DNA from 3 places in the Dactylosporangium sp. NPDC049742 genome. Region 1 is predicted to be linked to each of the others. Evidence: riboswitches for the same ligand, from Rfam matches in the RefSeq annotation. Region 1 holds a riboswitch; each other region holds the start of a gene.
What was found. A riboswitch is a leader RNA that binds a small molecule or an ion and turns the genes downstream of it on or off. The one in region 1 is predicted to bind thiamine pyrophosphate.

Region 1 (3,265 bases):
CCGGGTTGCCGGGTCCGGCGGATCGTCCCGGACTCGCCCGATCGGCCAGTCGGTCGGCAGCCGAACGGTCAGGATGCCGGTAAAGGAGCGGTTGCGGCATTTTCGCCCCGGTACGCCGTCTCTATGGTCGTACTTCATGAACATCCCCGCCTCGAACCTGGGCACCGACCACGCGACCGTGCAGATGCTGCTCGACCGCCTCCACCGCCGCATCGGCGCCGCCGGCCTCGCGGCAGCAGCTATGGTTCCCAGCCTGTCGGCGCGGGTGGACCAGCACGCAGCCGAGGTGCGGGACCTGCTCGGCGTCCGCGGCCGCCGGCCGACGCCCGCAGCGTTGGCGAGCTACGCCGACGGCCTACTGGACGGGGCCACCGACCGCGGATGGCAGCCGCCGCAGCACGATCTGGCCGGCTGGGTCGACGCCGACGGTGTGACGGTCCGGCTCGTGGCCCTGTGCGACTTGGCCTGCAGCGCCATGGCGTAGCGGCAGAAGCAACGTTTCGCCTCCTGCTGCTCAGTGAAGGGGCGCTGTACTCCTCGCGCATCGTCGAGTGGCGGCGGGCCCGCGACGCCAGCGCTCTGGCCGGGGTGGCCGACGAGCCGCGCCTGGTTTACCGACCTCGGCCCAGGCTTCTACGACACCCGCGTCAATCCCGAACGCCGCAAACGCAACCACATCCGCCAGTTCGAAGCTCTCGGCTACACCGTCACTCTCGCCCCAGCCGCCCGACCGGCCCGTAGTAAGCAGCATCCCAGCTGCGCCGGGATGCTGCCGCCTGCCCTCTCACCCTGCATTTTCGGATCAGCTTCACCCGAGCTCTCACCCTGCACCTGCCGGTTTCCGGCGTAGCGTATGTGAGTGCCTGCGGGACAAGCGGGAGAGCGAAGCTATTAGCCCAGCGGAGCTGAGAGGCCGAAAGATCGGAGAGGTTGGACGGCGATCCCCATTCACCTGATCCGGACAATGCCGGCGCAGGAAAATTGCCTCGCAGGTTATTCATCTGCACCGACCACTCGGCGCGCCGTCTTTGATGATGTCAACGGCCATGGCGATGTGGCGTGACGCATGTTGCGTGATCGGGATCAAGACTACTGCCGGTGAGGATCGCCGGGGTGGATGCCGCGCGCGATCCCGTGCAACGCGCCCTGCCGCGTCGTCGCCCAGATGACGAACTTCATCTCGCACGTCGACGAACTTCATCTCGCACGTCAAGGACACGGGCGGCAAGCCCGAGACGGTCCCGTTGACGTTCTTCCGCAAGACGTCGGGCTCGATCAGCGGCCCGTTCGACGACGTGGTCCGCCCCGGCCACGTGCGGCTGCTGGACTACGAGGTGGAGATCGGACTGGTCTTCGGCCGCCAGATGCCGGTCGGCACGACGGTCACCGCGGACAACCTCGCCGACTACGTCGCGGGCATGGTGGTTGCCAACGACATCGCGGCGCGTGACGTCCAGCTTCCGCAGACCCAGCTCTACGAGGCCAAGCCCAGCTCTACGAGGCCAAGTCGTCGAGACCGCCGTCGCCACCGACGACGGCGCGATCGACCTCGGCCGGCAGCGCACGGTCGTGAGGTACGCCCGATGACCGGGGACCTGCTGTGGCCGTACTACGCCGCGCCCGATGACCTGGCCACGATCGAAGCCGTACCGCTCAGGGCGCGGGGCCTGCCCGAATCGACCTACGCACCAAGCGGTCGCCCGCGACGGCCTGCTCGACGCCGTCCTCGTCCTGCGGCCCACCGAGGCAGCAGGCGCGCCCCCAGCCGCTGCCCGCCGTCGAGGGCGCACGGCGATCCTGGCCGAGGGCTACGGGCTGAGCGAGGCGTCCTGCGCGAGCGCGCGCAGCTTCCCGGAAGCGCCGCGGCCGCATTCGGTCGGGCAGTGCCCGCCCTACCAGCAGATGAGGGTGGTGCGTGCCGGCGCCGACGGAACCTGGGAGGACGTGCCCGCTGGGGGGAGAGGGGCTTGCTGGGGATCAGCGGCCCTACCGTCTTCCGGGGTTACGTCACCGGCCGCGGCGAGAACGGCCACGTCCTCAGGTGCCGCCGGTAGCATTGCCCGGGGCCGGGTCAGCCGGCCGGTGATCTGTTCGACCATCCGTAGGTCGCTGCCGCCCCAGGTCGCGGGTTCATGATGCTGCCTTCTCGGCATGAACGCGCGACGGGACGACGACGACCGGGCAGGGTGCGTGTTGCACGCAGTGTTGGCTGACCGAGCCGAGCAGGATCCCGGTGAACGTGCCGTGCCCGCGGCTGCCCACCACGAGGAGTTCGGCGCCGTTCGCGGCGTCCAGTAGGACCTTCGCCGGGTGGCCCTGCACCACCCGGGTGACGACATCGACGGTGGTGGCGTGCTGGGCGTTGACATCCGCGACGGTGTCGGCGAGGGTCTGATCGCCCTCGGCTGAGCCTCGAGAGTGTCACGGCGGGGCACCTGCACGTGGGCACGTACTCGCGGCGGCATTCCACAGTCCGGCGGGCAGGTCGTCGCGCCTGCGCACCGGGTCAATCAGCGGTGAGGTCGGGCAGGCTGGTCACGTCGGTGAGCACGCGAAGGGCGACGTCGCTGAGGCGGCGGTGGGTGCGCCGGGCGTGGGCCCGGATCAGCTCGAAGGCCGCGTCGACGGAGACGTGGTGCGCCTGCGCGACGGCCCCTTTGGCCTGTTCGATGATGATTCGGTTGTTCAACGCGCCCTGCAGCTGCTCGGTGAGCACCTCGCCGTGGTGGATCGCCCGTTCCTGCAGCAGGCCGATCGCGGCGACGTCGGCCAGTGCCTGCACGATCTGCACGTCGGCGTCGTCGAGGTCGTTGCGGCCGGTGCCGAAGACGCCCATCGCGCCGATGACGTCGTCGCGCAGTCGTAGCGGGAACGCGTGCACCGAGCGGAACCCGGCGGAGGTGGCGTAGCGCGCGAACTGCGGCCAGCGGGGGCTTGCGGTGGACAGATCGGCGTTGACGACCGGCGCCGCGCCGCGGAATGCGTCCAGGCATGGCCCGTCCCGCCATTGCAGCTGCAGCAGCTCCAGCAGTGTGGTCGTCTCGTCCGAGGCGGCCATGAAGTGCAACCGGTCCTGCTCGTCGGCAAGCAGCAGGCCGACGGTGGTGTCGGTGACCAGCCCGGCGACGCGGTCGGCGAGCATCTGCATGAACTCGATCAGGTCGAACCCGCCGACCAGGGTGTCGGCCACCTCGACGAAGATCGTCGCCAGACGTTGTTCGGATACGGTGGTCATGACGGCTTCCCGGCCTTTCGTGCGGTGTTC
Region 2 (3,265 bases), on a different contig from region 1:
ATGCCGTAGAAGGTCTCGCGGGCCAGGCGGCGGGAGGAGCGCTCGACGTAGCGCAGGTGCTGGGCGAGCGGGCCGAACTCGCTGTAGCCGGACGGCAGCTGGCCCTTGCCGGCGACCAGGGTCGGCAGCCACCTGGCGTAGAAGCCGCCGGCCCGGCCCGCGGCCTTGGCCTTCGCGCCCAGGCCGGCGTCGGGGTCGATGATGTCGCCGGCGACGGAGAGGTGGGCGTCGACGGCCTCGCGGGCGATCGCCAGGTGCATGATCTCCGTCGAGCCCTCGAAGATGCGGTTGATCCGCACGTCGCGGAGGATCTGCTCGGCGGGGATGGGGCGTTCGCCGCGGGCGGCCAGGGAGTCGGCGGTCTCGTAGCCGCGGCCGCCGCGGATCTGGACCAGCTCGTCGGCGACCTTCCAGGCCAGCTCGCTCGCGTACAGCTTGACCAGCGCGGCCTCGATGCGGATGTCGTTCTGGTCGTCGTCCGCGAGGCGGCAGGACAGCTCCAGCATCGCCTCCATGCCGTACGTGGAGCCGGCGATGAACGCGATCTTCTTCGCGATCGCCTCGTACGAGCCGATCGGGCGGCCCATCTGGACCCGTTCGGCGGCCCACTCGCGGGCGACGTTGAGGCACCACTTGCCGGCGCCGACGCACATGGCGGGCAGCGACAGCCGGCCGGTGTTCAGGGTGCTGAGCGCGATCCGCAGGCCCTGCCCCTCACCCCCGATGACGTTGGCGGCGGGCACCCGCACGTCGTGGAAGCGTGTCACGCTGTTCTCCAGGCCGCGCAGGCCCATGAACGCGTTGTGCCGCTCGATCGTGATCCCGGGTGCGTCGCCCTCGACCACGAACGCCGTGATGCCGCCCCGGTGCCCCTCGGAACGGGGTACCAGCGCCATCACCACGAACAGGGTGGCGAGGGTGCCGTTGGTGGCCCACAGCTTGACCCCGTTGAGCAGGTAGTCGCCGTCCCCGGTCGGCACCGCGGAGGTGCGCATGTTCGCCGGGTAGGAGCCGACCTCTGGCTCGGTCAGCAGGAACGCCGACACCTCACCGCCCGCGAGGCGGGGCAGGAAGCGGGACTTCTGTTCGTCGGTGCCGACCAGCTTCAGCGGCTGCGGCACGCCGATCGACTGGTGCGCCGACAGCAGCGCGCCGATCGACGGGTTGACCGACCCGACCAGCGCGAGGGCGCGGCAGTAGTCGAGGTTCGACAGCCCCAGCCCGCCGTACTTGGTGTCGATCTTCATCCCGAAGGCGCCGAGCGAGCCCAGGTCGCGGAGCACCTCGTCGGGGATGCGCGCGTCGCGTTCGATCTGCTGTCCGTCGACGCTGCTGATGTACGAGTGGAGCTTCGCCAGGAACTCCTGGCCTTCGACGGCCTGCTTGTCGGCCGGCGGTGGGTCGATCAGGTCGAGGCGGAAGCGGCCGAGGAACAGCTCCTTGCCGAAGCTCGGCTTGCGCCATTCCTGCTCGCGGCTGGCCTCGATGACCTTGCGCGCCTGTTTCTCCGTGTGCGTGCTGCTAGCGGTGGGCGAGGAAGCGACCTGCGTCATTGCGGCACCCCCAGGTGTCAGTCCAGTACCGACCAGGCTATTACCCGCCAGTAGCGAAGGCCATGCCTCGCCAACGAGGATCAAGCGCCGTGATTTTCATGACGCGGACCTACGAGCGGGAAACGTTCACTGTTACCGTCGGGAAACAACTTCACATCCGACAGGGGAGCGCACAGCGCTGAGAGTGCGGCGAGCAAGCCGCAGACCCTCGAACCTGATCTGGGTAATGCCAGCGCAGGAAGCTCGGTCACCTCAGGCCACGCGCCACGTCCGCACCCGCGGCGTGGCGTCGCGTCTCCTTCTGGCTCACCCCCGGACCAGGAGGCACCGAAATGGAAACCCGTTGGCGGACCGTCGACATCATCGTCGCGTCGGTCATCGCGGTGGCGTTCGCCGCCGTGTTCTACGCGTGGAACAACCTGTGGAACGCCATGGAGAGCGTCGCCCTGCCGTGGCGCGCGTTCATCTACGGCGTGTGGCTGATCCCGGGCGTGCTCGGCCCGCTGGTCATCCGCAAGCCGGGCGCCGGGCTCTACACCGAGTTCGTCGCGGCGCTGGTCTCGGCCCTGTTCGGCTCGACCTGGGGCCTCGGCGTGCTGCTGTCCGGCCTCGTGCAGGGCGTCGGCGGCGAGTTCGGCTTCGCGTTCACCGGCTACCGCAGCTTCAAGCTCGGCAACGCGCTCGTCGCCGGCGCCCTCGCCGGGGGCGGCGCGGCCCTGCTGGACCTCAACATCTACTACGGCGCGTTCAGCAACACCGACAAGGCCCTGTACGCGGCGATCGTCATGGCCAGCGGCGCGGTCATCGCCGGCGCCGGCTCGTGGGCGCTGCAGCGCTCGCTCGCCACCACCGGCGTCCTGGACCGCTTCCCCTCGGGGCGCGAGCGGGCCGCCGTCTAGGCACATCTCAGCAACAGTGAGCACCGTCGAGTTCAAGGGATTCGGGTGGCGGCACGCCGGGCGCAAGGCCTGGGCGGTCCGCCACTTCGACCTGCGGATCGAGCACGGCGAGCGGGTCCTCCTGGCGGGTGCCTCCGGCGCCGGCAAGAGCACCCTGCTCGCCGCGCTCGCCGGCCTGCTCGCCGAGGACTCCGGCGAGCAGGAGGGCGAGGTGCTCGTCGACGGCGCGCCGGCCCGGCAGCGCAGGGCGGGCACCGGCATCGTCTTCCAGGACCCGCAGACCCAGCTCGTCATGAGCCGCTGCGGCGACGACGTCGCGTTCGGCCTGGAGAACCGGGGGGTGGCCCGCGACGAGATCTGGCCGCGGGTCGACGCCGCCCTCGCCTCCGTCGGCTTCCCGTACGACCGCGAACGCGACACGGCCCAGCTGTCCGGCGGTGAGCAGCAGCGGCTCGCGATCGCCGGCGTGCTCGTGTCGCAGCCGCGGCTGCTCCTGCTCGACGAGCCGACCGCCAACCTCGATCCGGCGGGTGCGCAGCTGGTACGGGCAGCGCTCGCGAAAGCTCTGCACGACGTCGACGCCACCATGATCCTGGTCGAACACCGCCTCGAGAACGCGTTGACCCTGGTCGACCGGGTGGTCACGCTGGGCGAGGAGCAGGAGCCGGTCGTCGTGCCGCACCGGCCCGGCTCCGGTCCCGGCCCGGTCCTGCTGACCGCGGAGCGGCTGGCGCTGCGGCACACCGGCAACGTCGTCGACGAGGTCGTCCGCGCCGGCGAGGCCCTTGCCGTCGAAGGCCCCAACGGCGCCGG
Region 3 (3,265 bases), on a different contig from region 1:
TCGCCGCCGCCCCTCCGTCAACCGCCTCCCTCCCGGCACCGCCTTCCCCGGCCGCTGCGTCTGCAGTCGGTGTTCCTGCCGGCGATCCCCCCGCTCCCGGCTCCTCCTCGGCGGGCGATGCTTCCTCGGTCGGCCGCTCCTCTTCTGCCGCTGACCCTTCCGCCGTTTCTCCGTCCACTGCTGCTCCGTCCACTGCCGACTCCGTGTGCGCACCCCCCGCAGCCGGGTCGGCGACCGGGTCTGCCGTCTCCATGTCCGGACCGGCCGCGACCAGTTCAGCGGGCGATAGCGCGACTGCTCCCGCAGCTGATTCCATGACCACTTCGACCGTCATCCCTGCACCGGACAAAAGCGAAATGCCGGATAAATCCGGGCGCTTGCGTCTGGATTCATCCGGGGAAGGCGGCGGGTCCCGCCCGTTCGAAGGTGACGGCCTCCGTCCGTCTGGGGAAGGCGGTCGGTCGCGCTCGCTGGGCGCCGGCCACGCCGATGGGCATGCGGCGTCGGGGCAGGGTCCGGCTGGAGGGGTGGCGTGAAGGTCGGGATCGTCGGGGGAGGGATCGTCGGGCTCAGCGTCGCGTGGGAGCTGGCGCGGCGGGGGGAGCAGGTCACCGTGTACGACCGGGACCCGCGGCGGGGGGCGGGCCGGGTCGCGGCGGGGATGCTGGCGCCGGCGGCCGAGGCGAGCTTCGGGGAGGAGGCGCTGCAGGGCCTGATGCTCGAGTCGATGCGGCGGTGGCCCGGGTTCGCGGCGGAGCTGAGCGCGGCGACCGGGATGCCGCTGGGGTACCGGACGGAGGGGACGCTGCTCGTCGCGCTCACCGACGACGACCTCACCGAGGTGCGGCGGCTCGTCGACTACTACCTGCGGGCGGGGCTGCCGGTCGAGCCGCTGCGGGGGCGGGAGCTGCGGGAGCTGGAGCCGATGCTCAGCCCGCGGGTGCGCGGCGGGGCGAAGGCGGCCGGCGACCATCAGGTCGACCCGCGGCTGCTGCTCGCCGCGCTGCGGTCGGAGCGGCTGCCGGTGACGTGGGTGGAGCGGGACGTCGAGGACCTGTCCAGCCTGCGGGACGATGTGATCATCGTCGCGAACGGGATCGGGATCGGGCGGTTGACCGGGCTGCCGGTGCGGCCGGTGAAGGGACAGCTGCTCCGGTTGCGGGGGGCCGAGCCGCTGCTCACGCACGTCGTGCGGGGCGTCGCGCTGGGGCGGCACGTGTACCTGGTGCCGCGCGCCGACGGGGAGCTGGTCGTCGGGGCGACGGAGGAGGAGCGCGGCGCCGACACGACGGTGACCGCCGGTGGGGTGCTCGACCTGCTGCGACCGGCCGCGGACCTGCTGCCGGGGGTCGCCGAGCTGGCGCTCGCGGAGACCCTCGCCGGCCTGCGCCCCGGGACCCCGGACAACGCCCCGATCCTCGGCCGGCTCGAAGGGCACCCGCCCGGCAACGTGTACGTCGCGGGCGGGCACTACCGGCACGGCGTGCTCCTCGCGCCGGTCACCGCGCACGCCGTCGCCGACCTGGTCACCAAGGGATCGACGGACGTGGACATCAGCGCGTACGGGGTGGGCCGCTTTACCTGAGGACCGCGGCGGGGTTATGGTCAGCTCGTACCCCACGGGAGTCCGGTATGACCGGGCTGAGAGGGGGGCTGTCAGCCCCCGACCGTCGAACCTGATCCGGATCATGCCGGCGCAGGGAGTCAGGAGTGAGCCGTATGCAGCTCGTGGTCAACGCGGTCGCCGCCGATGTGGACGACACCGCGACCGTCGCCGACGTCGTCCGTGGCCTCGCCGGGGTCGCCGACCCGCGGGGCGTCGCCGTCGCGTTGAACGGGTCCGTCGTGCCGAGGGCCGACTGGGCCGGGACCAGGCCGGTCGACGGCGACACCATCGACGTCCTCACGGCGGTCCAAGGTGGCTGACCTCGGCAACGGCACCGGTGGTGCCAACGGCGCGAAGCTCAGCATCGCCGGGGAGGACCTGCCGTCGCGGCTCATCCTCGGCACCGGCGGGGCGACCAGCCACGCCGCGCTCGAGGCCGCGATCCGGGCCAGCGGCACCGGGCTCGTCACGGTCGCGCTGCGCAGGCTCGACCCGGGCGCGCCGTCGCTGCTCGACGTCGTCGAACGGTGCGGCGTCCGGGTGCTGCCCAACACCGCCGGCTGCTACACGGCGACCGAGGCGGTGAAGCTCGCCCACCTGGCCAGGGAGGCGTTCGGCACGGCGTGGGTCAAGCTGGAGGTCATCGGCGACGAGGAGACGCTGCTGCCCGACGCGGTCGAGCTGGTCACCGCCGCGGAGCGGCTCGTCGAGGACGGGTTCACGGTCCTGCCGTACACCACCGACGACCCGGTCCTCGCCCAGCGCCTCGCCGACGCCGGATGCGCCGCGGTCATGCCGCTCGGCGCGCCCATCGGCTCCGGCCTCGGCATCCGCAACCCGCACAACATCGCGCTCATCCGGCAGAAGGTGGCCGTGCCGGTCATCCTCGACGCCGGGATCGGCACCGCCTCCGACGCGGCCCTCGCCATGGAGCTCGGCTGCGACGGGGTGCTGCTCGCGACCGCGGTCACCCGCGCCGAGCACCCCGCGCGCATGGCGGAGGCGATGCGGCTCGCGGTCGAGGCGGGCCGGCTCGCGCACACCGCCGGGAGGATCCCGCGCCGCCTGTACGCGACCGCCTCGAGCCCGATGGGGGGACTGCCATGGTGACGAGGCTGGTGCTGTTCACCGACCGCCGGCAGGCGCACCGGCCGCTCGACGAGGTGGTCAACCGGGCGATCGACGGCGGCGCGCGGCTGGTCGTCCTCGGCGAGCAGGACCTGCCCGAGGGGGCCCGCGCCGACCTCGCCGACCGGCTCCGCGGCATGCTCGACGGCGTCAAGGGCCGGCTCGTGCTGGCGGAGGACACGGCCGCGTACCGCAAGTGCCACGACCAGGCGGAGCTCTTCGCCGCGGCCGAGGCGGAGGTGGGGTTCGCGACCCTGTCGCCGATCTTCCCGACCCGGTCCAAACCCGGCTACGGCCCCCCGCTGGGGCTGGCCGCGCTCGCCAGGATGGCGCTGGTCGTCCCGCTGCCGGTGTACGCCCTGGGCGGCGTCGACTCGCCGGCCAGGGTCCGGGACTGCCTCGACGAGGGAGCCGCGGGCGTCGCCGTCATGGGCGCCGTCATGCGCGCCGACGACCCCGCGAGGTTCGTCAAGGAGCTGATGACCGCGTGACCGGCCCGGAGCGCAGCGGAGGTGACGGCGTGAACCCGGC

Region 2: another riboswitch for thiamine pyrophosphate. It lies ahead of AB0J72_RS09680 (ECF transporter S component); the one in region 1 lies ahead of AB0J72_RS47805 (fumarylacetoacetate hydrolase family protein).
Region 3: another riboswitch for thiamine pyrophosphate. It lies ahead of thiS (sulfur carrier protein ThiS); the one in region 1 lies ahead of AB0J72_RS47805 (fumarylacetoacetate hydrolase family protein).

What each region holds. Positions count from the first base shown of each region.
Region 1 is NZ_JBFANF010000066.1:23,561-26,825, forward strand. It holds gene AB0J72_RS47800 (DUF6401 family natural product biosynthesis protein) at 137-484, shown strand; TPP riboswitch at 867-996, shown strand; gene AB0J72_RS47805 (fumarylacetoacetate hydrolase family protein) at 1,200-2,054, shown strand; gene AB0J72_RS47810 (universal stress protein) at 2,131-2,325, opposite strand; gene AB0J72_RS47815 (GAF and ANTAR domain-containing protein) at 2,507-3,235, opposite strand.
Region 2 is NZ_JBFANF010000005.1:230,266-233,530, forward strand. It holds gene AB0J72_RS09675 (acyl-CoA dehydrogenase family protein) at 1-1,553, opposite strand, end outside; TPP riboswitch at 1,706-1,812, shown strand; gene AB0J72_RS09680 (ECF transporter S component) at 1,886-2,452, shown strand; gene AB0J72_RS09685 (ATP-binding cassette domain-containing protein) at 2,469-3,265, shown strand, end outside.
Region 3 is NZ_JBFANF010000062.1:23,541-26,805, reverse strand. It holds gene thiO (glycine oxidase ThiO) at 533-1,585, shown strand; TPP riboswitch at 1,611-1,721, shown strand; gene thiS (sulfur carrier protein ThiS) at 1,720-1,926, shown strand; gene AB0J72_RS46165 (thiazole synthase) at 1,970-2,716, shown strand; gene AB0J72_RS46160 (thiamine phosphate synthase) at 2,710-3,225, shown strand; gene thiD (bifunctional hydroxymethylpyrimidine kinase/phosphomethylpyrimidine kinase) at 3,222-3,265, shown strand, end outside.